Heyndrickxia acidicola: one gene and its partner. The protein of the gene in region 2 binds, or shares a complex with, the protein of the main gene of each other region. Links are inferred from orthologs where the notes say so. Each region holds a gene or a part of one and is shown on either strand. Other genes may lie near its edges.

The links.
Region 1: the proteins of A5N88_RS08170 (region 2) and fabF are in contact, whole or in part, in a solved structure (PDB 6OKG), measured with the Escherichia coli proteins. The link is inferred for Heyndrickxia acidicola from one-to-one orthologs.

What each region holds. Positions count from the first base shown.
Region 1 is NZ_KV440953.1:2,238,580-2,256,229, forward strand. The notes cover bases 8,215-11,208. They hold fabF (beta-ketoacyl-ACP synthase II), read right to left. Parts: upstream 10,336-11,208; coding sequence 9,094-10,335; downstream 8,215-9,093. Other genes in these bases: A5N88_RS10515 (DUF2268 domain-containing putative Zn-dependent protease), read right to left, coding at 8,215-8,961; A5N88_RS10525 (beta-ketoacyl-ACP synthase III), read right to left, coding at 10,459-11,208. Also shown: trpS (tryptophan--tRNA ligase), read left to right, coding at 346-1,335; A5N88_RS10485 (YjbA family protein), read right to left, coding at 1,402-2,154; opp4A (oligopeptide ABC transporter substrate-binding protein), read right to left, coding at 2,336-4,135; A5N88_RS10495 (ABC transporter permease), read right to left, coding at 4,152-5,060; opp4B (oligopeptide ABC transporter permease), read right to left, coding at 5,080-6,045; A5N88_RS10505 (ABC transporter ATP-binding protein), read right to left, coding at 6,060-6,986; A5N88_RS10510 (ABC transporter ATP-binding protein), read right to left, coding at 6,973-7,995; more of A5N88_RS10515, read right to left, coding at 8,179-8,214; more of A5N88_RS10525, read right to left, coding at 11,209-11,397; A5N88_RS10530 (hypothetical protein), read left to right, coding at 11,702-12,049; A5N88_RS10535 (type 2 periplasmic-binding domain-containing protein), read right to left, coding at 12,126-12,923; A5N88_RS10540 (alpha/beta fold hydrolase), read right to left, coding at 13,050-13,790; A5N88_RS10545 (YjzD family protein), read left to right, coding at 13,966-14,145; ATP-dependent chaperone ClpB, read right to left, coding at 14,189-16,789; A5N88_RS10555 (YjzC family protein), read right to left, coding at 17,092-17,271; A5N88_RS10560 (metal-sulfur cluster assembly factor), read right to left, coding at 17,568-17,650. UniProt on the Escherichia coli protein: Involved in the type II fatty acid elongation cycle. Catalyzes the elongation of a wide range of acyl-ACP by the addition of two carbons from malonyl-ACP to an acyl acceptor.
Region 2 is NZ_KV440953.1:1,738,720-1,749,367, reverse strand. What follows is about bases 7,725-10,648. They hold A5N88_RS08170 (acyl carrier protein), read left to right. Parts: upstream 7,725-9,031; coding sequence 9,032-9,265; downstream 9,266-10,648. Other genes in these bases: smc (chromosome segregation protein SMC), read left to right, coding at 10,245-10,648; rnc (ribonuclease III), read left to right, coding at 9,453-10,193; fabG (3-oxoacyl-[acyl-carrier-protein] reductase), read left to right, coding at 7,768-8,511; fabD (ACP S-malonyltransferase), read left to right, coding at 7,725-7,763. Also shown: A5N88_RS08215 (DAK2 domain-containing protein), read left to right, coding at 1-1,123; sdaAB (L-serine ammonia-lyase, iron-sulfur-dependent subunit beta), read left to right, coding at 1,318-1,980; sdaAA (L-serine ammonia-lyase, iron-sulfur-dependent, subunit alpha), read left to right, coding at 2,086-2,964; ATP-dependent DNA helicase RecG, read left to right, coding at 2,965-5,013; transcription factor FapR, read left to right, coding at 5,118-5,693; phosphate acyltransferase PlsX, read left to right, coding at 5,815-6,807; more of fabD, read left to right, coding at 6,822-7,724. UniProt on the Escherichia coli protein: Carrier of the growing fatty acid chain in fatty acid biosynthesis.

The DNA of each region.
Region 1 (17,650 bases), 510 kb from region 2 along the record:
ATCCTATCAGCAGAGATAAAGAATAGTACATAAGCCGACGGCTTTAAAGAGAGTTTGTGGATGGTGTGAACAAACAAGCCAGCTTATGGAATGGACTTTTGAGCTTCAAAAATGAAAAGAGCTTCCTCTTATTAGTTTTTGGCGCATGTCTTGCGTTAAAAAGACACCATGTTACTACATGGAACTAAGAGGCTTTACAGCACTTAGGGTGGCACCGCGGAAAACCATTCGTCCCTAGATAAGAGATGAAGGTTTTTTTTTATGGATTTGCCCCTATTAAAGGCTAATTGCCCCCATAAGGATTGGAGCGAAAAACAGGCATTAGGATATAAGGAGGATTATTGGATGAAAACAATTTTTTCAGGCATTCAGCCAAGCGGTACCATTACACTTGGCAATTATATTGGAGCCATGCGGCAGTTTGTTGAGCTGCAAAATGATTACAACTGTTACTTTTGTATTGTAGATCAACATGCTATTACCGTCCCTCAAGACAGATTGGAGCTAAGAAAGAACATTAAGAGCCTTGCTGCTATGTATATCGCTGTAGGAATTGATCCCGAAAAGGCAATTCTGTTTGTTCAATCAGAAGTTCCCGCACATGCCCAGGCAGGATGGATGCTTCAATGTGTTGCCTACATCGGCGAATTAGAAAGAATGACACAGTTCAAGGATAAATCAAACGGGAAAGAAGCGGTTTCTGCGGGCTTGTTAACCTACCCTCCATTAATGGCTGCTGATATTCTGCTGTATGGGACAGATTTAGTTCCGGTAGGAGAAGACCAAAAGCAGCATCTTGAATTAACAAGGGATCTGGCTGAACGTTTTAATAAAAAATATAACGACATCTTCACGATCCCGGAAGTTAAAATTGCGGATGTTGGCGCAAGAGTAATGTCCTTACAGGATCCACTTAAAAAAATGAGTAAATCAGACCCAAACACGAAAGCTTTTATTTCTATGCTGGACGAACCGAAACAAATTGAGAAAAAAATTAAGAGTGCTGTGACAGATTCAGAAGGCATTGTGAAATACGATACAGTTAATAAGCCGGGAATCTCCAATCTTCTTGCAATCTATTCCATTTTAAGCAATTATTCCATCCCTGAGCTCGAAGAAAAGTACAATGGGAAAGGCTACGGAGAATTTAAAAGCGATTTGGCGGAAGTAGTTGTCCAAACCCTTGCTCCTATTCAGGAAAAGTATTATAAACTAATGAACTCCGAAGAATTGGATGAACTTTTGGATAAGGGCGCAGAAAAAGCCAATTTTGTAGCCAATAAAATGGTGAAAAAGATGGAAAATGCAATGGGATTAGGACGAAAAAGAAAGTAATTTCAGTTTAGATAAAGACAAAAAAAGGTGCAGGTTAAAAGCTTATATAACCATGCACCTTCTTTTCTATGTTAATTCACTTTTCTCACTATGCTCCATTTCCCACAGCTTTTCAAAAAAAGGCTGTCCCTTTACAAGATTTTCACAGAGCAATTCATGCTTGTCCGACCAGCCTGTTTTTACTTCTTCATATAAACGATTCCAAACATCTAAAAATTCCATTTCCTGAATTTCCTGATAGCCTACCGGCGACCATTCTGTGTACCAATATCGTACTTCAGCCACATTTTTGGAGCTGTATAGCTGATCAAGGGCCATAAATAATAACTGCTTGAGCTGACGTTCTTTTCTAGTCAAGCCTTTCATTAAAGAAGGTTCTGGTGAAAGTATATGATACTCTTTTGTTCCTTCTTCTCTTTCAAAATGATAATTTACAGGCTCATGCTGCTCAATCATGTCGTACACTAGCTGTTCCTGCCGTGGAATCAATCGGCTCTTTCTAATTGGAATATTGTATCCTATTGTGTCTACAGCCAGGATCCCTTTGCCATCTGTTACCACAAAGCAATGTTCCAATTGAACCCGTTCATGGTTTTTTCTTAAATAAGCTTTTTGGTAGATGTCATTTAACAATCCCTGAGGCAATTCCCCTAATTCATTTTCTATGTAATGATACAATACACTTTCTACCAGAATCAGCGGAACTTGATCTAACAGTTCTATAACATCATCTCTCCGCCATTCATGAAAATAGCAAACATTGTAACCATTTTCTTCTCCTTCAAACCAATTAACCCATACATCATGAAGATACAGCATCTTAACCCCTCGCTTCACTACTGTTTGTCATTCAGTATAGGCAGTCCTAAGTTAATTTATTCCTGTTTCTCCATGAAAAGATAATTCACTTTTGCGCTGTATCCATTTAGTAATTTTCTGGACATTTTCTTTTACAGTCAAAATAAAAAGAACAGCCCTCAAGCTGTTCTTTTCAATATTATTAGTTGTTTGCTGTTGCCGGTTTATCTGATGTTACGCCAACTTTATACCACCACAGACTTGCAGTATCCGCAGTATATCCAGTTACACGGTTGTTAACACCATATACTTGATATTGATATAGAGTCGGAATTACAGGAGCTTGATCAAACATAAGCTGTTGCCATTGGTCATACACTTGTTTTCTGTAATTTGGATCCATTGCTTTGGCACTGATGCCTTCTTGTAAAAGCTTTTCATTTTCATTATTCACAAAACGAGGGAAGTTAAACAGGGATGTTTTTGAATATAATCCAGATGGATCCGGATCTGTACCTGTCAGCCAAGATCCTGCATAAATATTAATCTTCGGATCATCTTTTCCTGTATCTCCTACTCTGTCATAGAAGGTGTTGAATTCCTGCAGACGGCCATCGAGTAGTTGAACATGAATTCCAATTGCTTTCCATGCTTGGATATAATACTGAGCAAGAGGTTCTGCAACCTTGCTTCCACTCATACCAGCAAAGTTTAATACAAGTTTATGGCCTTTCGGATCTTCTCTGTAACCATCTTTGTCAATATCCTTATAACCAGCTGCATCTAAAAGCTTTTTAGCCTTTTCAGGGTCAAATGTGTAGCCTTTAATGTTATCATCATGATAACGACTGAAGAATGAAGGAATAATTGAGTTAGCCGGGAAGCTTAAACCTTGATAAAATTTTTGAGAAATAGTCTTCATATCAAGAGCATAACCTAATGCCTGGCGAAGAGATTTATTAGCCATTGGTGAATTCGGATCTGCTACAGCTACATTGTTTTTAGCATCCCAATGTCCGAGTTTAAAGCCAATATATGAATATGCATAATTTAACCGGGCAATATATTTGTAGTTTTTAGGATTTTCATTGCCTTTATAAGAACTGCTTGGGAATTCAGCAATATCAATATCTCCGTTTTGAAGGGATTTCACTACAACCTGTGGGTTCACCACTTTTAGGATTACTTTATTTAATAAAGGCTTCCCTTTGTAGTAATTTGGATTTGCCGTAAATTCCACGGATTCCCCTGGAACAATTTTTGATACCTCAAATGGTCCAAAACCAATCGGTTTCTTACGCACTTGATCCGAAGTAGCCATTTTGCTGATTGGCACGCCTTTAAAGTAATGCTTTGGCATTGCATAGGACCAGATACCTGTTAAAAGTCCTGGATTTACGTGATTAAAAGAAATTTTGACAGTTTTATCATCGATTTTTTGCAGACCGGAAATCGTTTTAGCTTTTCCAGCATGGTATGCTGCCATTCCGACAATATCCTGCGTGATTGTGTTATCGCCATATCGAACACCATTATAATCTTTGCTTCCCATTACCTCATAAGGAAAGATAATATCATCTGCAGTAAGCGGCTGTCCATCAGACCACTTTACACCGTCTTTTACTTTTATGGTAATGGATTTATTGTCGCTTCCAATTGTGAAAGTACATGCTCCATCATTGGTAATTTCATAGTTTTTGTTTGTTGAAAAAATTGATTCCTCAACGAACTGAAGTACTTCTTGGTCTGGTGCACCCGATTCAAACTCTTCACTTAAGGTACCCTGGAACGGAGTATCTGATATTAAACCGTAGTTAAGTGTACCACCTTTAATTGGAGCCTTATTGCTCGAAACCATAATCGGAAATTTGCTGGTATCAAGCTTGCCATCCTTTCCCGTTACTGAAGTATTTCCCCCTGTAGTCGAGCTATTACATGCGGCCAGTAACAACCCTGCACTAAGTGTTATACTCGCCAAAGTAAAACTTTTTTTCTTATTCAACTTTTCTTCCCCCTTTTTATCCTAACCTTTGTTTTGCATCGGCAGCCCTTTTTAAAGCTTGGCCAATAAAATTTATACACAGCATCAGCACTAAAATTAATGCAGATGCAGGTAACCATACCCACCATTGATTTTGAATGACATCTGGATCCTGTGCATAGCTCACAAGTGTACCTAAGCTTGGAGAACTTGCAGGCAAACCAAATCCCAGGAAGCTAAGCGCTGATTCAATTCCAATATTTCCAGCTAAGTTTAAAGTCAAGCTTACAATGATTATTGAACTCATATTAGGTAGTATTTCTCTGATTATAATTTTCCAATTTGGTGTTCCAAGCGTTTTAGAGGCATTTACGTAATCTAACTCCCTTTCAGCAAGTACTTTAGACCTTATTAATCTAGCTTTACCAACCCAATAAAAGGCAGACATAATTATAATGAAGGAAAACACATTATATTTAGGGACTAAAGTAACGAATACGATAATTAACATTAAAAATGGCAGCACAAGGATAAAGTCAATGATACGCATTATGACATTATCCACCCAGCCTCCAAAATATCCTGCTATCAAACCTACCACGAGGCCAATAAAACCTGTTATCAATGTAATGGACAAGCCAATGGTAAAGGAGTTTCTCCCTCCAATGATAAGCAATCCGAATATATCACGGCCTCCGGTATCAGTACCAAGCCAGTGAGCAGCGGATGGCGGTGATTCACTGGCTAAAATATCTACTTTAGTAATGGCATCTTGACTTAACACCAATGATGTTCCATAAATGGCTATTAGTATTAAAGCAAGTAATATTAAAGAAAATAATGCCATTCGATCTTTAACAATCTCCCGCCACATGATCGAAACCGCAGATGGACTTTTTGTAATTAGGACATTGCCAGGTTTTATACTTTCTTCTACTACTTTCATTTTAACTCCCTCCAGCCCTTTACTCGATGCGAATGCGAGGATCTACTGCGCTAAGAATGATGTCTGACAGCAATGTTCCAAATAAACTAGCAAGTCCGGTCAACATTACAAGTGCATTTACCACACTGAAGTCCCTTGAAGTGACTGATTGTAAAAACAACTGACCAAGTCCCGGAAAGCTGTATATCCCTTCTAGGATGATATTTCCTCCAATAACAAGTGTAATATCATACCCAAGAAAAGCAGCAATTGGAAGAATCGAATTCCGCAGGATATGTCTTGTATAAATTTTTGATTCAGGAACTCCTTTAGCACGCGCCGTTTTAATAAAATCCTTATACTTTGTATCAATAATTTCGCTTTTTAAATACTGTACTGTACCAACTGTTTGAATAATTGCCCCTGAAATAGTCGGTAGAACTAGATGGTCAATTTTATTTACATAATATGCAAATGACCCTTGTGTAAGCTGGATGTCAACACTTCCTCCTGTAGGAAACCATTGAAGTACAAACCCAAAAAGAAATAAAACCAGCAATGCAAATATAAATAAAGGGGTGGCAAAGGTTACATAATTATAGCCAGTTATCAATTTATCAGACCAAGAATTTGGCCATCGCCCACTTACTATTCCTAAAGGGATAGCAATTAAATATGTAACTATTAATATACAAATGGACAGAGTCAGTGTATTTGAAAGACGCTCGTTAATAATATCTGTTACTGGCCTTTGATTAGCATATGATGTCCCCAGGTTCCCATGGAATATTCCCTCAATCCAACGCCCATATTGTACAGGCATAGGGTCATTTAACCCCAATTTTTGTTTCATTTCCTGTAAAGCCTGCTGGCTCATATGAGGGTTAAAAGCGGCACCCGTCAAAGCATCCCCCGGCATAGCCTTAGCTAAGCAAAATATCAATATACTTAAAATAAATAACTGAGGGATCATAATAAGAATCCTGCGGATAATAAATTTGATCATTGCCTTATTCCCCCTTACGGCAGCGCTACAAGATGTGTTTTAGAAACTGGTTTCAACTGGTAGGCTTTCCCTTCTTCAGTAAAGAATTTATTTGAATGGTTATTGTATTCTTCAGAAACTTCTTTGCGGTATTTAATCTTATTCAGACGATCAGAAGGATTAATTTCCGGTATTGCAGCAATTAACCTCTTTGTATATATATGCATAGGATTGTCATATATGTCCTGGCTGTTGCCTTCCTCAACCAGCTGGCCTTTATACATAATTCCAATCCTGTCACACATATGACGGATGACACCAAGATCATGGCTTATAAATAAATAAGTTAGATTGAACTCCTTTTGTATATCCTTCATAAAATTTATTACCTGGGCTTGTACAGAAACGTCTAAGGCAGAAACAGGTTCATCTGCTATAATTAGTTGCGGATTAAGCGTCAGGGCCCTTGCGATTCCAATCCTTTGCCTTTGTCCTCCTGAAAACTCATGTGGATATTTGTAAATGCTCTCCGAATTAAGGCCGACTTTTTCAATTACCTCTTGTACTTTATGCATTTCTTCTCCTGCGGTAAGCTTATAAAAATTCCGAAGAGGTTCTGCTATAATATCAAGTACTCTCTTTTTAGGATTTAATGACGAATATGGATCCTGAAAAATCATTTGAATTTCTTTTCGGTACTGGTTAAATTCCTTTGGCTTGATAGCAGCTAAATTTTTGCCCTTATAATTGATTTCTCCGGAGGTTGCTCGATTTAGGCCTATAAGCGTTCTGCCGGTTGTAGACTTTCCACAGCCAGATTCTCCTACAAGTCCATATGTTTCTCCTTTATTCAGTTCGAAGCTGATTCCATCAACAGCTTTCACATTTTCTACAACTCTTCGAAAAAAACCACCTCGAACCGGATAATAAACTTTTAAGTTATTTACTTTAAGAAATGTCATAGTTTTGCTCTCCTACTTTTTGATCTGGGAAGTGGAAGTTTTTATAGCAGGAACATCTTACATAATGGTTCGGTTCTATCTCTTGCAGAACAGGATTTTCTTCATGTTCATTTTGGTTAATCCATGGAATACGTGACTTAAATCTGCACCCGGTTCTTGGCAATTTGGTCAACGGGGGTACAATTCCTTCTATTACATGTAAGCGGTCCGCGTCACTTTTGGAAGAGGGGATTGAATTTAGCAAAGATCGGGTATATGGATGTAAAGGATTATGAAAAATTGTATAAACATCGGCCATTTCAACAATTTCTCCTGCATACATTACAGCTACGCGATCAGCCATTTCCGAAACAACTCCCAAATCATGGGTGATTAGTACAATGCCTGTTTTCAGCTGTTTTTGGAGATCCTTCAACAAGTCCATTATTTGTGCCTGAATAGTAACATCAAGTGCAGTTGTCGGTTCATCTGCAATAATTAATGAAGGTTCACAAGCAATTGCAATGGCAATAACAATCCTTTGTCTCATCCCTCCAGATAGTTCATGAGGAAACTGCATGTACGTACGTTCAGGAACGGGAATTCCCACTTGCTTTAACAAATCCAAAGTCCTCTTCTTTTTTTGAGATGGAGAAAGCTTTAAATGGTAACTCATGCTTTCTTCAATTTGTTTCCCCACTCTCATTAATGGATTTAATGCAGATAAAGGATCCTGGAATATCATACCGATATCCTTTCCCCGAATTTTATTTAATTTTTGATCATTCAAAGATAATAAATCTATTCCATTGAAATCTATTTTTCCATCTATTTTCGTACGTTCTTTTGGATGAAGCCCCATTACAGAAAGGGCTAGAGCACTCTTCCCGCACCCTGATTCACCTACTATTGCCACAACTTCATTTTCATTAATAGTTAAAGTAACATCATCCACTGCTGCATGATAATGTTCCTGTATGCGGAATGAGGTACAAAGATTTCGGATTTGTAAAAGTGGTGTGTTCCCCATTTAACAGCCCCCTAATTTGAAAGTACTAGATGCAATATTCCAAAAAGTCTAAAGACTTATATTTAATTGATATATTTGAATAAAATAATATTACAATTAGTTTACAGTTGCAAGTGTTTTTTTAATTATCTTACTATTTTCGACAAATACGTAGGCTGAAAACCCTGTTCTATAGGGCTTTTGTTATTCCAAAAAATTTCTAATTAGTAAGTCTTTTGAAGGAATGTCGATTTTTTCTTGTGTAGAAAATGGATAATTCTTCTTATATTCCTCTATTATTTTATACCCTAGAGCATAGCCCATCATGTGTGGAACCAGTCTTTTACCGAATAGCAAATCATCATGGATTCTCTCTTTCTTCAAGACATTTAACCTGCCCTTAAAATCACTGTTCCAGAAACGCTTCAGGAGTTTATCTGAATGTCCTTTGCTCATTTTTGCTACATACTTTTCCCCGCAGTATTCTTCAACTGCATGTTCAGCAAGCCCCTCGAGCACCATGGAATCGAGCAAAGTAAAATCAAACGGCTTCTTTCTCAGTTTTTGAATTCGAGCAGCGTGATGATATTCATGGATAAACAGCGCTTCCCACTCTTTTTTATCGGCAAGTGGAGAAAGGAACAAGTATAAATCTTTTTCAATTGTAACTCCAGATTTTCCATTGGTTTGGCGCATTAATTGTCGATTCGTTACATTTATCGGAAAAATGTAGATATTCACTTCCGGGCCATTAAATATCTTTTTATATTTCAAATATAAGTTTTCAATGATTTCCCATGCCTTGACAGTTTTCAATTCTTCATAAACAACCTTGGAGTGTCCAGATGGCTGGTACATGCCAAAAAATTTTAGATAATCATAAAAGCCGCTCACTTCATCCGTTCTGAATGAGCTTGTTTTTTTCAGTAAATCGATTGGTTTATAAAAGTGTTCATCCAGCCATTTATCTGTCCTAATAACACCCATTATTTTTCAGTTCTCCTCTTCCCCTCATATTTGTTGTTATCATATGCTGAAGTAATGGAATGGGTTTAGGATTACATGCTTTCATATAATTCAAAGAAAAAGACAGGAACCAACATGTCCCTGTCTTCTGCATTATTTTTCAAACTTTTTAAATACAAGTGTTGCATTATGTCCGCCAAATCCCAAAGAGTTGCTCATTACGACATTTACATTGCCGTTTCGTGCTTCATTAGCAACATAGTCCAAATCACACTCAGGATCAGGTGTTTCCAAGTTAATGGTTGGAGGTATTTTTCCGTCTTTAATAGCCAGTACGGAAAATATAGCTTCAATACCGCCAGCAGCACCCAGTAAATGGCCTGTCATGGATTTTGTCGAACTCATGGCAAGCTTATAAGCATGATCGCCAAAGACCTCTTTTACAGCCATCGTTTCATACTTGTCGTTATAACCTGTACTTGTTCCATGCGCATTAATATAGTCTACTGACTCTGGAGATAACTCTCCATCATTCAGCGCCATTTTCATCGCACGCGCGCCGCCTTCGCCTCCAGGAGCAGGAGCAGTGATATGATGGGCATCCCCAGTTGATCCATATCCTACAACCTCAGCGTATATTTTTGCACCGCGAGCCAGCGCGTATTCCATTTCTTCCAGCACAACAATCCCGGCACCTTCTCCGATAACAAATCCGTCACGATTTAAATCAAATGGCCTGCTTGCCGTGTTGGGATCAGGATTTGTCGAAAGAGCTGTATTTGCTGAGAAACCAGCAAGTGACATTCTTGTAATAGGGGCTTCTGCACCACCGGAAATCATTACATCTGCATCTCCGCGCTGGATTGCCTTAAAGGCATCTCCAATTGAATTTGTCCCAGTTGCACATGCGGTTACTGTGCAGGAGTTAATTCCCTTTGCTCCGAGCAAAATAGAAACCTGACCTGCAGCCATATCCGGAATCATCATTGGCACGAAGAATGGGCTGACACGGCGGTAGCCGCGATTTAAAAAGACTTCAAACTGCTGCTCGAAAGTCTCCATTCCTCCAATGCCAGAACCAATCCAAACGCCAACCCTTTCAGCGTTTTCTTCATTAATGGTGAGATTGGCATCCTTAACTGCCATCGTCGAAGCAGCGATGGCATAATGTGTAAAGCGATCCATTTTACGGGCTTCTTTCTTTTCTAAGTAAGCCTCAATGTCAAAATCCTTCACTTCCGCTGCAACCTTTGCAGGATAATCTTCAGGATTCAGCCTTGTTAGAGGGCCAATGCCTGATTTTCCATCGATAAGATTCTTCCAGGTTGTATCCACGTCATTTCCAAGTGGAGTCACGGCTCCAATTCCTGTAATTACTACACGTTTATTTTCCATTTTATCCATCTCCTTCACTTAACCAAGAAGATTAAATGTTAAGCCATATTTTTTACAGATAATCTCTTCCTTTTTTCTCATTATAATGCAAATATGAATAAATCACTACTCACTAATAACTTGTTAACGTCCCCATCGCATAGCAATGGCTCCCCAAGTTAGTCCTCCGCCAAAGCCAACCAATACCAGAACGTCACCATCTTTGATATTTCCTGCTTCCAGTTCATCCACTAATGACATTGGAATGGATGCCGAGGAAGTATTTCCATACTTATGAACTGTTTTGGACATTTTTTCAATTGGCAGCTCCAAACGCTGTCTTGAAGATTCCATAATACGAATATTAGCTTGATGCGGGATAAGAAAGTTCACATCTTCTTTTGTAAGGCCTGCTTTTTCTAAAACATTCAGGCTGGATTCCCCCATTTGTCTTACGGCAAATTTAAATACTTCCCGCCCGTTCATGACAATATGTTTGTTTTCATCTTCATAAAGGTATTTTCCACCTGTGCCGTCAGCACCCAATTCAAAAGATAAAATTCCTTTACCTTCTGAGACAGGGCCCATTACGGCAGCACCGGCACCGTCACCAAACAGAACGGCTGTATTTCGGTCTTCCCAGTTTGTAATCTTTGAAAGCTTTTCAACACCCACTATTAAAACATACTTATAAGCATTTGACTCAATAAATTGCTTGGCTGTTGCAACACCGTACATAAATCCTGAGCAGGCAGCGCTAATATCCATTGCCGCTGCTTTTTTTGCACCGAGCCGCTCCTGCAGCATGCAGGAAACCGAAGGAAAAGGAGTGTCCGGTGTTACTGTAGCCACTAAAATCATATCAATTTCTTCAGGAGTAATTCCCGCATTTTCAATTGCCTTAACTGCTGCCTCATAGGCCAAGTCTGATGTATCATAGTCATCGGAAGCAATGCGGCGTTCTTCAATACCTGTACGAGTGCGGATCCATTCGTCAGAGGTATCCATTATCTTTTCCAAATCAAAGTTGGTTAACACTTTTTCCGGATTATATTTTCCAACTCCAATAATCCCTGCATTCATCGACATTTCCTTCTTTCCGTAAAAATTTCACTTCCTGCTGCTTCTACAACAGTGCATTTGTTTTCTTTCTTAATATAAACCTAAAATTCTCTTCTTATTTTGTACATAAACACCAAGAAAATTTTAAATAATTATCATGCCTAAGCTTTTATATCAATTATTATGACCTGATACTAATTATAGCAGTCTGAATACATTTTGTCATCCATCAAACATTGTCGAAAATCACCCATGACATTCGTCCATCCCCATTCCTTTTTTGTGCATATGGTGTATTGACAAAGAATAGGGGGTGTATAGCCAGATGAGTGAAGACATACAAAGAGAAGAAACCATTATGGAATCTCCAATGGAGGAAAGTGTTCAAGAGGTTGGTAATACAGTCGGAGTCCATCCTTTTGATCGGATGTTTTTTGGAAGGAGAGGCATACAGAATAGGAGAGGACTGGTCCAAAAAGAACAGGAACCAGCTAATTCAGGCTCCATAGACGGAATGCTTGACGGAATACTCAATAATGAAACATTTAAAAATATCGACTTTGATGAGATGTTAAATCATGTCGATAAATTAATGGTTTCTCTCAGTGAATTGCGCCCAATGTTTAAAAAAGTCACGCCTTTTATGGAAAAATTCCTCCAAAAGGATAAATAATTCGAAAAAGAGCAGATAAGGAGTTTAATGAAAGGTCCTTATCTGCTCTTTTATTTTTGGATAGGCAGGACCGGGATTATTTACAAAAATCATTCACCCGCTGCTTTTGAATTCTAAAAACCTGTAATGGGGACACCGTTTCAGCAACAGGTATTACTTTTACATCACTGAGGTTCTTTTCAAGAATGATTCTGTCCTCCTTATAGCCCTTTTTCAAGGCCTCAAGACATAAAAGCCAGTTTCCTTCCTTTTCACTCTTAAGCAAAAACCTGGATTTATTATCTCCTTTTCTAGATTCCTTAATTAAAGTATGAACTGCATCTGTGATAAAGATGGCATCCTCAGGATCATCAAGAAACCGGTCCTTTATATCTTCATTTAAAATCTGTTGAAACAAATAACCCTCAGGCTGCCATGGCCCAAACAAAGTTGGAACATATACCACTTGCCACTTTTGTTCTTTTATTATCTCCATACACTCCTGAAGCATTGAATAAATCACTTTATATTCATCCCTGTTATCGTTCAATAGCTGGCTCGGAGCAATGAAAACAGTTAATTCAATACGGTCTCGAGCAGATTTCATAAAAGTAATGAGATCTTTTTTTAAGAAGTAAATAGATTCTTCATCCATTCTTGTCGCATAATCAAATAGAGGAATAAAACAGGTTACTTTCTCTGGGATCATTGCTTCTTCCAATACTGGCGAAAAAGTCAGATTTGCATTTCTTCCAATCTCAAGCCATTTTTCTTCATATAATCCGCTGTCCCATTCTCCATAATCAAACGCATAAACACAGCTGCCTTCTTCCAGAAGTGCCTTACAAATTTCAAAACCAAGAAACTCTCTTGCCGACAATACCACACTGTTCAAAAAAGAGCCCCCCCTAACTCCCCGCTTACCTTATATGCTATGCTGAACAGCATAAAAAATTTTAACTTTAGTTGCTGAACTTTCCTTTTTTTTAATTGGAAGGAAATCATTAGTCAAAATAACAAGCTATAATTGTTTTTCGTATTCATGGAAAAAAGCAGCCATCTTTCTAGGAATGCCAAGACGATTTTCAAAAAGGAGATAATGGCACATTACCTGCAAATGCTCCGTCTTTCTCTTTTCGTATATCTTTTCAAGGAACTCTTTCTGCTTCGTATACATATTCCGGTCAATGATTTGAAGGATATACAGCGGAACTTCCATATCTGCTAAAATCCGGGATGAATCCTCATAATAATTGTCTATGACAAAATCCATACCGCATTCACCGTAGGCGGTTTGAATCTCCTTCAAAAGTTTTTTGTAAAAAAATATCCTGTTTTTTTCCTGGTCAATATGCGCTCTCAATGAAATGCAAGGATTTAAAAGAACGATTGACCGAAGCCTATCCTGTAAAAATGGAAGTAGCTTGATCGCCGTCAACGCACCCATCCCTTCCGCAAGGATATGGATTTTTTCATTTAAGATCGCTTTCTTCATGATTAGGTGATACAATCCCCTGGCAAGCTGAACGGAAGCAGCGTTTCCCCAATGGTTTCCATATAGGTTAGAATAGTATACAAGATAGCCGGCATTTGTTAAATTGTGAATCATGGCCTCTCTGTCTGCATTTTGTGTCCAGTAACTTGTCTCTTCTTGAACAAAGTGCTGCTGGTCGCCAATGATGAAAATCGCAAAACCATTCGGCTTTTCAGGGTAATGCACATTGCACCATTGCTTATTAAATAAAAATGATTCTTGCCTCATAAGGATGTCTCCTTCTTGCAGTATAAATCAATTTACCATATGCATAAGGATTGGTATTGGAAGAGAAAATAGCCTAAAAGAATTCACTTTATTAATAAATGGAGTTGTGGTAATCTAAAGTGAGGATTTTTGAGTTAATACCCATCTTTAATTGATGATATTTGGGGTGATAGAAATGAAATATGTCTTTACATTGATCTGGACTTTCCTTTTAGTTCAAATGCTTTTTTATGTGACAAGCTCTATGACTAATACAGGCTATAGCTTCCAAACTGCAACAATTCTTTCTGTAATCTTCACTATTCTTATTATTGCAGTCAGTTCAAGCATACCAAAAGCATCAAACGAGCATTAAAAAACCTTCCTTTGAATGGAAGGTTTTTTCTTTTTTTACAGCCTTAATGCTTAACAAGGATATCAAGTTTATCATGAGCTTTCCTTACTTCGACCGTTTGATAAGGCAGAATATTGCCTGCTATCATTTCTCTTGCAAGCTTTGTTTCAATTTGACGTTGAATATACCTTTTTAACGGCCGGGCTCCGTATACCGGATCATAGGCAGATTCCGCAATCCATTCTTTTGCTTCTTCTGTCATTTCAATTTGAATATGTTGTTCGCTCAGCCTGGATTGGAGTTCTTGAATTAGTTTAGAAATAATTCCTTTAATATTGTCTATATTAAGCGGTTTAAAGAGGACAATATCATCCACACGGTTCAAAAATTCAGGACGGAAGGAAGCTCGCAGTTGGCTAAAGACCTTTTCTTTCGCTTCTTCTGATATATCATCACTCTCTTGGCTCCTTTCGAGTAAAAAATGAGATCCCAGATTCGATGTCATGATAATCACTGTGTTTTTAAAATTGACTGTTCGCCCCTGTGAATCCGTTACCCTGCCGTCATCCAGAATTTGAAGCAGTACATTAAATACCTCAGGATGCGCTTTTTCAATTTCATCAAGAAGTATAACAGAGTAAGGTTTTCTCCTGACGGCTTCGGTCAACTGCCCCCCTTCCTCATATCCAACATAGCCTGGAGGAGCACCAATCAGCCTTGAAACAGTATGTTTTTCCATGTACTCTGACATATCAATTCGGATCATTTGATCCTCGCTGTCAAATAAAGTTTGCGCTAATGTTTTGGCCAGCTCTGTTTTTCCCACCCCAGTCGGCCCTAAGAAAAGAAATGAACCAATCGGCCGGTTTGGATCCTTTATCCCTGCTCTTGCTCTCAGGACAGCATCACTGACAAGCTGAACGGCCTCATCCTGGCCAATTACCCGTTCATGTAAAATACTTTCAAGTTTTAATAGCTTTTCTCTTTCTCCTTCCACCAGCTTGGATACCGGAATTCCTGTCCAGTGTCCGACGATAGCGGCAATTTCATCCTCAGTGACTTCCTCGCGAAGTAGTCGGTTTTCAGTTTGCTTGCTGGCCAATGCAGACTCAAGATCTCTAAGCTCCTTTTCAAATGCAGGGATTTTTCCATGCCTCAGCTCAGCAGCACGGTTTAAATCATATTGATTTTCTGCTTCCTCCAGCTCTCTGCGCATTTTTTCAAGCTGCTCTCTTTTCTCTTGAATTTGCTGAAGCTCTGTTTTTTCAGACTGCCATCTTGCTTTCATTTCATTGGCTTTTTCTTTAAGGTCTGCAAGATCTTTCTGAAGAATGGATAGGCGCTCTTTGCTTGCTTCATCCTTTTCCTTTTTTAATGCAGCTTCTTCAATTTCCAGCTGCATGACCCGGCGCGTCACTTCATCCAATTCACTCGGCATAGAGTCAATTTCAACACGAATCGTTGCACACGCTTCATCTACCAGGTCGATGGCTTTATCAGGCAAATAACGATCGGTGATATAGCGGTTGGATAATGTGGCTGCTGCGACAAGAGCACGGTCATGGATATTGACCCCATGATGCACTTCAAATCGTTCTTTTAAACCACGCAAAATGGAAATGGTATCTTCGACGGTAGGCTCCTGAACAAGAACCTGCTGAAAACGGCGTTCCAAAGCCGGATCTTTTTCAATATATTGCCTGTATTCATCCAGAGTTGTCGCTCCTATACAATGCAGTTCACCCCTTGCAAGCATAGGTTTTAGCATGTTTCCTGCATCCATTGCTCCTTCTGTTTTACCCGCGCCCACAATGGTATGCAGTTCATCAATAAACAAAAGGATGCGCCCTTCACTTTTTTTCACCTCATGAAGAACAGCCTTTAAGCGTTCCTCGAACTCTCCTCGAAATTTAGCTCCTGCCACAAGAGCTCCCATATCGAGAGCAAAAATGGTTTTATCCTTCAAGCCTTCAGGAACATCCCTGCGGACAATTCGCTGAGCAAGACCTTCCACTATAGCTGTTTTTCCAACGCCGGGCTCTCCTATTAAGACAGGATTGTTTTTGGTTTTGCGGGATAAAATTCGTATGACATTCCTAATCTCAGTATCCCTTCCAATAACAGGGTCTATTTTTCCTTCTTTTACTGCAGCAACCAGATCTCTGCCATATTTCTTTAATGTTTCATAGGTCGCTTCAGGATTTTGCGTTTCCACTTTTTGTTGCCCCCTTATCGCCATTATTTGTTTTAACAAAGACTTTTTGCTGATTTTTTGTTTATGTAGATACTCCGTAATTGGGTTGGTTTTTTGCTCCATTAAGGCGGCAGCTAGGTGTTCCACTGAAATAAATTGATCGCCAAAAGAGGTTGCTTCTTCATCCGCCTTAGCAAGCAGGTGCTGAAGACCGCTCGATATATATTGTCCAGTTAAAGTACTTCCGCTGATTTCGGGAAGCTTTTTCAATTCAGTCTCCAAAAAAGCTGACAAATCTTCTTTATTAATACCTGCTCTTTCATAAATTGTCATGAGCAGGCTATCAGGCCTTTCTAACAATGCCTTCCATACATGCGCAATGGTAATTTCAGGACTGTTCCTTTGTATTGCAAGCTGCTGGGCTGCAGCGAGACTTTCCTGTACTGTAAATGTGTATTTCTCAATATCCATCCTGTCACCCCACTAAACATCACTTATCTTTCATTTTATGCCATCTGCTGCCTTCAAAGCAAAAAGTTAGGCTGCAGTTTCTGCGATTTTCCATTTGATTTTCAAGTAGGCTCTTTTCGTAAACTTTGTTGCTAATTGACACAAAAAAATGATTTAAAATCATGATTTAGTATTAAATGATGTGAATAGCTGCCGAAAAGATGCCACGAAGACAGACAACATACGGAATGTTGTCTGGTACGTAAAGAAACAATCTATGCAAAAACAGCCTTCAATTAAGAAAAACCACCCCGAAGGATGGTTTAAGGCTTTCTTCTATATGTCCAATGACGCTCATCATTTGAAGTTTCCGGAAAATGGTCACCGGCTTTTAAACGGACACTTTTGGGATTCACAACATTGCTCCCATTTTCACCAACCTCAATATAAACTCCATTGTTTGGCGCTTTATCTCCTGAGTGAAAACGTTTCTTTTGCCCCATTCTCCTGCCTCCTTAATTCGTCTTTAGACTTTTTTATTCTATGTAAAATCACCGATTGCATAAGCATTACTTTTTTCCAGCCGACCTGTTTATTTTGCCAAATGATTTTTCGATCCAATTATCATTGTGCCAGAAAAGGACTTGTTGTTTTTTGCTCATTCGTGTGAAACGGCCCCCTTTTTAGCTCTGATGAAACATTAAAGGAAAGAAAGGAACCAGTTTTTGCTACTGGTTCCTTTCTTTCCTTTAAAATGAGCTAATATCTAAATTTAACGGACTTGCGAGAACAACACTATTTACGTTAAACCAAGTGCAATCTTCGCATATCTGGACATGCGATCCTTAGACCATGGCGGATTCCAGACTATATTTACTTCTG
Region 2 (10,648 bases):
CGATAGCGGTGGGCAGGGACTTGTTTATATTTTAGAGGGATTTTTAGCTGAATTAAAGGGGACGGCCCTTTCGGATTCAGCATATCAAATGCCTAAAATGGATGAGCTTGTCAATGCCGAACATCATAAAAACGTCCAGGGCTTTATGAAAACGGAAGATATTAAATTCGGTTACTGTACCGAATTCATGGTGAAATTTGAAAAAGAAAAATTAAAAGGTAATTCTTTTAATGAAGAAAGCTTCCGTAACGACCTAAGTCAATACGGTGACTCCTTATTGGTCATTTCGGATGATGAACTTGCAAAAGTTCATATTCATTCTGAAGAACCTGGCAAAGTGCTTACCTATGGGCAGCAGTATGGCAGTCTTATCAATATGAAAATTGAAAACATGAGGCAGCAGCATACTAATATTGTGGGTGAAACCCATAACCAGCTTGAGGAACAGCCTTCCAGTAAAAAAGAACAGGAATATGGCATCGTAACCGTAACAATGGGCCAGGGAGTAGCTGAGCTTTTTAAAAGCATTGGAGCTGACGTGGTCATTGAAGGCGGTCAAACGATGAATCCAAGCACAGAAAATATTGTGAATGCTATCGAAAAGACCAATGCCAAGAAAGTAATTGTTTTGCCTAACAATAAAAATATTATTATGGCGGCAGAACAGGCAGCTGAAGTGTCCAGCAAAGATGTGATCGTGATTCCGTCCAAAACGGTTCCTCAGGGGATGTCTGCCATGCTTGCCTTTAATCCGCAAAGCTCCTTTGAAGTGAATAATGAAGCAATGAATGAAGCCTTGGGAAAGGTGAAATCCGGTCAGGTTACGTACGCTGTGCGTGAAACAACAATAGACGGAATTGCCATTTCCAAGGGCGATTATATGGGGATTCAAGAGGGGAAAATTGTTTGTACAAATCTTGATTTAATCACCGTTTCTCAGGAATTATTGCAAAAAATGCTTGATGAGGACACCGAAATATTGACTATTTTATACGGGGAAGGCGTTACAAGTGAGCAAGTGAAAACCCTTCAGGGCTTTATAAGTGAACAATATGAAGATGTTGAAATTGAAATTCATGACGGAAAACAGCCGTTGTATTCATTCATTTTTGCGGTTGAATAACGAAAAGCGAAAAGCGCCTGGTTATCGGCGACCAGCATAAGACGAGCCGGCAAGGAAGCATTGACTTGTTTCCATCCAAAGCCGCCAGAACAAAAAAAGGAATAGAAGGGGAAGCCCTTCTATTTCATTTGCAATTAAACTTGCATATAATAGAAGGGGTAAGCCTTGCTCTGAAGAAAAAGGGAGTGGGAAAAATGAAATATAAAAGTGTATTTGACATCATTGGTCCAGTTATGATTGGCCCGTCGAGTTCACATACTGCAGGTGCAGCAAGAATTGGCCGTGTTGCTCGAAATTTATTTGGAAGGCAGCCTGCTTGGGCAAAGATTTCTTTATATGGGTCATTTGCCAAAACGTACAAAGGCCATGGAACAGATGTAGCGATAACAGGCGGTTTACTGGACTTTGATACTTTTGATGAACGAATAATATCTGCCTTGGATATTGCAAAAGATCAAGGCATGGATATTGTCTTTATTGAAGAAGATGCGGTACCTGAGCATCCAAATACAGCCAAAATAATAATTGGGGACGAAGATGGAGAAATGGAGCTTGTGGGAATATCCATTGGCGGCGGAAAAATCGAGATTACCGAACTGAATGGATTTCAGTTAAGGCTTTCTGGTCACCATCCTGCCATTCTTGTCGTTCATAATGATCGTTTTGGGGCAATTGCCGCCGTATCTAATGTTCTATCAAAATATGAATTAAACATAGGGCATATGGAAGTATCACGTAAGGAAAAAGGACAGATGGCGTTAATGACGATAGAAGTTGATCAAAATATAGACGAAGTCGTTTTACAGGAGATACAAAAACTGCCTAATATCATTCAGGTGGCTCGGGTTGTTGATTAATTTCGGTCAAGCCAATATGCCAGTCTATACAAAATAAGTTTTTTGCTGAAGTGTTATAATGATAGCGCTTTCTCAGCTTGATTTCAAAAGGAGGTTCTGTCAGCCGTGTTTCGCAACGTAGCTGAATTAATTGCATTAGCTGAAAGTCAAAATAAAAAAATATCCGATATTATGATTGAACAGGAAGTAGAATTTACGGGGAAAACTAAAGAAGAGATTCTCAGCAGGATGGATGAAAATTTAAGGGTAATGGAAGAAGCAGTTGAAAAAGGGTTGCAGGGAGTCAGGTCCCACTCAGGTCTAACGGGCGGAGATGCCGTCTTAATGCAGCGATATATTGAAAAAGGGAATTTCCTGTCAGGAGAAACCATATTGGATGCTGTCAGTAAAGCAGTGGCAACGAATGAAGTAAATGCTGCAATGGGAACCATTTGTGCAACCCCGACCGCGGGATCTGCAGGGGTCGTTCCAGGCACATTATTTGCGGTGAAGAAAAAACTGAATCCTACTCGCGAGCAAATGATTCATTTTCTTTTTACATCTGGCGCATTTGGATTCGTAGTGGCAAACAACGCCTCTATCTCCGGAGCTGCCGGAGGCTGCCAGGCAGAGGTTGGATCAGCAGCTGGCATGGCTGCCGCAGCCATTGTTGAAATGGCAGGCGGCACACCCTCTCAATGTGCAGAAGCCATGGCTATTACACTAAAGAATATGCTCGGTCTTGTATGTGATCCCGTTGCTGGACTGGTAGAAGTACCATGTGTGAAAAGAAACGCAATGGGAGCAGCAAATGCAATGGTTGCTGCAGATATGGCGCTTGCCGGCATCACTAGCAGAATTCCTTGTGATGAAGTTATTGATGCGATGTTTAAAATTGGCCAAAGCATGCCTTCTGCCTTAAGAGAAACTGCTCAAGGAGGGTTGGCGGACACTCCGACAGGTCGCAGGCTTGAAGCAAAGATCTTCGGTATGCCGCTGAAGTAAGTGGAAAAGAATTTAAATGTACCCGTCACTCTGCTCAAAGGAATAGGACAGGAAGCGGAAGCGAATCTCGCAGTCATGGGTATTTACACGATTGGGGATTTATTGGATCATTTCCCTTATCGATATGAAGACTATCGTTTGCGTGATTTAATGGATGTAAAGCACGATGAAAAAATAACAGTGGAGGGGAAGGTTCAAAGCGAGCCTTCTCTTGTCTTTTATAGTAAAAAGCGATCGCGTCTGACGGTTCGCCTTTTGGTTGGAAGGCATCTAATTAAGGCGATGTTTTTTAACCAGCCATACTTAAAGAAAAAAATGAATATTAATGATTTCCTTACAGTTACAGGGAAATGGGATCAGCACAGGCAGACCATTACAGCCCAGGAAGCTACTGTAGGGCCGTATACAAAACCTGCTGAATTTGAACCGGTTTATTCTGTTAAAGGCAGCCTATCAGTAAAGAATCTAAGGCGTTACATTAAAACTGCCTTTGAAACGTATGGTAATCAAATCGAAGAAACGCTCCCTGAGGATTTGCAGGAAAAATATAAGTTAGTCGATCGCCAGCAGGCGGTAAGAATTATGCATTTTCCAGCTTCACAGGATGAAGTGAAGCATGCCCGGAGACGATTCGTCTATGAAGAGTTTTTATCTTTTCAGCTGAAAATGCAGGCGTTGAGGAAATTTGAAAGGGAAAATTCAAAGGGAATCCCACAAAAGTATAATTTAAAAAAAGTGAAAGCATTTATAGCTTCATTGCCTTTTCCATTAACAAATGCACAGAAGCGGGTTGTAAATGAAATTTCGGCAGACTTAAAATCTCCCTTTCGCATGAATCGTCTTTTGCAGGGGGATGTAGGATCAGGAAAAACAGTAGTGGCTGCCATTGCGTTATACTCAACCATTACCGCGGGATATCAAGGAGCTTTAATGGTTCCTACAGAAATCCTTGCAGAGCAGCATGCAGACTCGCTTGATCACCTTTTATCGCCCCAGGGCGTCAATGTAGCTCTATTAACCAGCTCTGTAAAGGGAAAAGCAAGAAAAGAACTCCTATCCCGACTTAAAAGTGGAGAAATTGATCTCCTAATCGGCACACATGCCTTAATACAGGACGATGTTGAATTTCAAAAGCTTGGCCTTGTCATTACCGATGAACAGCATCGGTTTGGAGTAAATCAGAGAAGGATATTGAGAGAGAAGGCGCAAAATCCTGATGTTCTCTTCATGACAGCAACCCCGATTCCTAGAACACTTGCGATAACAGCTTTTGGGGAAATGGACGTTTCGATTATTGATGAGATGCCTGCTGGACGCAAAATAATAGAGACCTATTGGGTAAAGCAGGAAATGCTTGAACGGGTTCTAGGGTTTGTGGAAAAAGAACTTTCTCAAGGAAGACAAGCCTATGTAATTTGCCCTCTGATAGAGGAATCGGACAAATTGGATGTGCAAAATGCCATTGATGTACACGATATGCTGGCTATCCATTATTCTGGAAGATATCAGGTAGGTTTAATGCATGGAAGATTACGGAATGATGAAAAAGAGGAAGTAATGAAATCCTTTAGCCAAAATCATACTCATATCCTAGTTTCAACAACCGTTGTTGAAGTGGGAGTAAACGTTCCAAATGCAACCATAATGGTAATCTATGATGCCGAGCGTTTCGGTCTGTCACAGCTCCACCAGCTAAGGGGGAGGGTTGGCAGGGGAAGTGATCAGTCTTACTGTATTTTGATGGCAGATCCGAAAACTGATGTTGGAAAAGAAAGAATGAAAATTATGACAGAGACAAACGATGGGTTTGTTTTAAGTGAAAAGGACCTCGAACTTAGAGGGCCGGGAGATTTTTTTGGGAAAAAGCAAAGCGGAATGCCTGAGTTTAAAGTGGCGGATATTATCCATGATTATCGAGCGCTTGAAATAGCTCGCCAAGATGCTGCTGTTCTTATTAACCAGGAGGATTTTTGGGGAAATCCGAAATATTCCGCTTTAAGGAAATCGATTGAGGAATCCGGAGTATTAAGTGGTGAAAAGCTAGATTAATAGAGAGAAGAAGGTGGGAAATCCGTTCACTCCTTGCATTCTTCTCTTTCCTTTTATATACTACTGTTAGTACCAAGTCCTAATATTTCGGATGGTGTTTTTTTGTGAGAATTCAAAAAAAAGAACGGCAGTATCATTTGCAAGAAAAAATAAAGAAAAATCCTTTTATTACAGATGAGGAGCTTGCTGAACATTTCAATGTAAGTGTTCAAACGATTCGCTTGGACCGCATGGAGCTATCGATACCTGAGCTGCGGGAGCGAATCAAGAATGTAGCGGAAAAGAGATTCGACGATGAAGTCAGGGCTCTCCCTATTGAGGAAGTGATAGGAGAGGTAATTGATATTGAATTGGACGAAAGTGCAATTTCCATTTTCGATGTAAAAAAAGAGCACGTATTTAAGCGGAATTCAATTGCCCGGGGGCACCATCTATTTGCTCAAGCAAACTCTCTTGCAGTAGCAGTTATCAATGATGAATTGGCTTTAACGGCAAAAGCGAACATCCATTTTACCAGACCAGTTAAAGAAGGTGAGCGGGTCATCGCTAAAGCGAAGGTACTTAAGCCAAATCCGGATCATGGGCGCTCCATAGTTGAAGTGATCAGTCATGTAGGCAAGGACATGGTTTTTAAGGGTGATTTTGAAATGTATCGGAATAGTAAAGCGGAAGAAGAATAATCCTCATACAGCGATCTCTCTAAGCCAAACAGGAAGATATTATTTCAAGAAGACGCTCCAATGGCTTTAAGGTGATGGGGCTTCCAAACTGCCTGTACCACATATGAAGAGGATGATAAAAATGAAAATAGCTATAGATGCTATGGGAGGGGACCATGCTCCCAAAGAAATTGTATTGGGTGTCAATAAAGCGATAAAGGCATTTAATGATATTGAAGTAACCCTATATGGGGATCAGCACCAAATCAAGCAATATTTAGTAGAGGATCCCAGGGTTAAAATTATACATACAGAAGAAGTAATAGAAGCGACCGATGAGCCGGTACGTGCAGTGCGAAGAAAGAAAAATTCCTCCATGGTATTAATGGCACAATCCGTTGCGGATGGCGTATCTGATGCTTGTATCTCTGCAGGCAATACAGGAGCTTTGATGGCAGCGGGCTTGTTTGTCGTAGGCCGTATTGAGGGGATTGAAAGGCCTGCTTTGTCTTCGGTTTTCCCTACAATGGATGTGCAAGGAGTAGTCATGCTGGATCTCGGAGCGAATGCAGACGCGAAGGCAGAGCATCTTGTTCAGTATGCTATTATGGGTTCAATTTTCGCGGAGAAAGTCCGTGGAATTGAAAATCCCAAAGTGGGACTTTTAAATATTGGAACTGAGGAGAAAAAAGGGAATGAATTAACGAAAAAAACCTTTGAACTCCTAAAAGAAGCAGATATTAATTTTATTGGAAATGTTGAATCAAGGGATATTCTAAAAAGGCCTGCGGATGTCATTGTAACAGATGGATTTACAGGTAACATGGTATTAAAAACGATTGAAGGTACAGCCTCCTCCCTGTTTTCCATGATTAAAAAGGTCTTAATGAGCAATTTAAAAACAAAGATTGCTGCAGGAATGATTAAATCTGACCTACAAGGACTCAAAGGGCTCATGGATTATACGGAATATGGCGGTTCGGGGCTGTTTGGCCTCAAGGCGCCAGTTATTAAAGCGCATGGTTCTTCGAATGCTAATGCAATTTACCATTCAGTGCGTCAGGCGCGTGACATGGTTAATCACCAAGTAGTAGATAAAATTAAAAATGCTGTATCTAAAAACGAAATGGAATGAAGGAGGAATTTACTATGGGGAAAATAGCATTTGTTTTTCCGGGACAAGGATCACAGACAGTTGGGATGGGCCAATCCATTGCAGAGGCAAGCCCAGAGGCAAAAGGGATTTTTGAAAAAGCTGACAGCCGTCTGGGGTACTCATTATCCAATATCACCTTTAATGGCCCTCAGGAAGAATTAACGCTAACAACAAATGCACAGCCGGCTCTTTTAACTACAAGTATTGCAATCCTTAAGGTTTTTTCGGAGTCAGGTATTCAAGCAGATTATACTGCAGGCCATAGTCTTGGGGAATATACTGCTCTTGTTGCTTCAGAAGCTATCAAGTTTGAAGATGCAGTATATGCCGTCCATAAGCGGGGACAGTACATGGAAGAGGCGGTTCCAAATGGAGAAGGCACAATGGCGGCAATACTAGGAATGGACAGAGAAGCTCTCCAGGAAGTAACACAGCAGATTTCTGAACAGGGACATCCGGTTCAGCTCGCTAATTTAAATTGTCCTGGACAAATTGTTATTTCCGGTGCAAGAAAGGGTGTAGAGCTTGCATGTGAACTGGCTAAGGAAAAAGGCGCAAAAAGAGCTCTTCCGCTGCAGGTGAGCGGGCCTTTCCATTCAGAACTTATGAAGCCAGCTGCTGAAAAATTCAAAGCAGAGCTTGCGTCCATACAAATTCAGGATGCAGAAATTCCAGTCATTGCAAATGTTACGGCAGATATTTTGACAAATGCAAAAGAGATTAGTGAAAAACTGATAGAACAACTTTATTCTCCTGTTCTGTGGGAGGATTCTGTCAAAAAGATGATTGAACTGGGAGTCGATACTTTTGTCGAAGTAGGTCCTGGAAAAGTTCTTTCCGGACTAGTGAAAAAAGTGGACAGATCAGTCAATACTTATGCCGTGCAGGATTTAGACAGCTGTAAGGAAGTCATTAAAGCGATTAAAGGGGAATAAACTCATGAAACTAGAAGGAAAAGTAGCCATCGTGACAGGAGCATCCAGAGGAATAGGGCGTGAAATTGCGATTCAATTTGCAAGAGAAGGTGCGGACGTTGTCGTGAATTTCGCCGGAAGCGAAGCAAAGGCGAACGAGGTTGTTCAGGAAATTATGGAGCTTGGCCGCCAGGCGATTGCTGTCCAATGCAATGTTGGTAATGCTGAAGATGTCCAAAATATGATCAAAGAAACGATTGACCATTTTGGCAAGGTCGATATTCTGGTGAATAATGCAGGCATTACGAGAGATAATTTGTTAATGAGAATGAAGGAAGACGAATGGGATGATGTCATCAATACGAATTTAAAGGGCGTCTTCCTATGCACTAAGGCCGTTACACGCCAGATGATGAAGCAACGATCCGGCAAGATTATTAATGTGGCGTCCATTGTTGCGATCAGCGGTAATCCTGGACAAGCCAACTATGTTGCAGCAAAATCGGGTGTTATTGGATTAACTAAAACAACCGCTAAGGAACTTTCTACTCGTGGAATTACCGTAAATGCCATAGCGCCAGGTTTTATTACAACAGATATGACAGGAGAACTGACAGAAGAAATTCAATCAGAAATGCTAAAGCAAATACCTCTGGGCCGCTTTGGCAATCCAGAAGATGTAGCAAAAGTAGCGGTATTCCTGGCGTCTAATGATGCCAATTATATGACAGGACAAACGTTGCATGTTGACGGCGGAATGGTGATGTAAGGGTAACGTCTTATGCTTGTCGCCGATAAGCAGGCACTTTCCGCTTTTCGCTATGTCCAGCTCCAAGTGCCATCGGCTCGAGGTCATAAGCCAAGCCGTCAGAGAAGTTAAAGAGCGAACCTCTCAGCCGCCTTGACTTATGCTTGTCGCCGATAAGCAGGCACTTTCCGCTTTTCGCTATGTCCAGCTCCAAGTGCCATCGGCTCGAGGTCATAAGCCAAGCCGTCAGAGAAGTTAAAGAGCGAACCTCTCAGCCGCCTTGACTTATGCTTGTCGCCGATAAGCAGGCACTTTCCGCTTTTCGTTATGTCCAGCTCCAAGTGCCATCGGCTCGAGGTCATAAGCCAAGCCGTCAGAGAGGTTAAAGAGCGAACCTCTTCAGCCGCCTTGACTTATGCTTGTCGCCGATAAGCAGGCACTTTCCGCTTTTCGCTAAATAAATAGAAAAGTTTGAGTATGCAAGTTTCGCTTTATTATTTTAAGGAAATCCTCTATAATGGCTTGAGGGGAGGTGAACCAAATGGCAGAAGTATTAGAACGTGTAACAAAAATCATTGTTGACCGTCTTGGTGTAGAAGAGTCTAAGGTAACTTTAGAAGCGAATTTTAAGGATGACCTTGGGGCAGATTCCCTTGACGTAGTTGAACTTGTCATGGAATTAGAAGATGAGTTTGATATGGAGATTTCAGACGATGATGCTGAAAAAATCGCTACAGTGGGAGACGCTGTGAATTACATACAAAGTAAGCAATAATCGTTCAGGTTTTCAATGTCCCGTTTATTTTAAACGGGGCTTTTTATATGTTTTTAAAAGGAAATTACATCAAGCGCATGATCTTTTGCAAGATGCCTTTGCACTTGACCGGTTTTTTATATAAAATTTAAATGTACTTTTTTATATTGTTTTTTATAATGAATATTATTAGCAAGGTGGAGGTTTCATGCGTAAAACAAACAAACTCTTTGAGAGAAAGACTGTCGCCAGGACAGATGAAAAATTTAAAATCTTTCAAGAAAGGATTGGCTATACATTTACAAATACAAAGCTTTTGAAACAGGCTTTTACGCATTCATCATATGTGAATGAGCATCGCAAAAAACCCTATGAAGATAATGAACGTCTTGAATTCCTTGGAGATGCAGTTCTAGAATTGACTGTTTCTCAATTCCTTTATAAAAAATATCCTTTAATGAGTGAGGGAGAACTGACAAAACTTCGAGCAGCCATTGTTTGCGAGCCTTCATTAGTGACATTTGCAAACGAACTGAAGTTTGGAGATGTCGTCATGCTGGGCAAAGGGGAAGAAATGACAGGAGGAAGAATGCGTCCTGCTTTGTTGGCGGATGTTTTCGAGGCCTTTATTGGGGCGTTATTCCTGGATCAAGGGTTAGATACCGTAATAGGGTTTTTGGAAAAAGTCGTTTTTCCAAAAGTAGATGCTGGTGCTTTTTCTCATGTGATGGATTTTAAAAGTCAATTGCAAGAGTTTGTACAAAAAGATGGTGCAGGCATGCTTGAATATGTGGTACTGCACGAAAGAGGACCTGCTCATAGCCGGGAATTTGTATCACGTGTTACATTAAACGGCCTAGAACTGGGCGAAGGAGCCGGCAGGTCTAAGAAAGAAGCAGAGCAGCATGCAGCCCAGATAGCCTTAAGCAAACTGAAAGAGAAACAATAATAGTATAAATAAAAAACGGTCCTGGCAGGACAGATGAAAGGAGGAGCACGGATGTTCCTCAAACGCTTAGACATTATTGGGTTTAAATCCTTTGCTGAAAGAATTTCTGTCGACTTTGTAACAGGAGTAACAGCGGTGGTAGGGCCTAATGGTAGCGGGAAAAGCAATATTATTGATGCAGTCAGATGGGTACTTGGTGAACAATCAGCAAAATCTCTTCGCGGAGGAAAAATGGAAGATATTATCTTCGCGGGGAGCGATTCCAGAAAAGCACTGAATTTTGCAGAAGTAACCCTTACTCTGGATAATGAAGACCACAAACTGCCTATTGAATACAATGAGGTAAGCGTATCCCGCCGTGTATACCGTTCAGGAGAGAGTGAGTTTTCAATCAATAAGCAGTCTTGCAGGTTGAAGGATATTGTCGACCTTTTTATGGATTCAGGATTAGGACG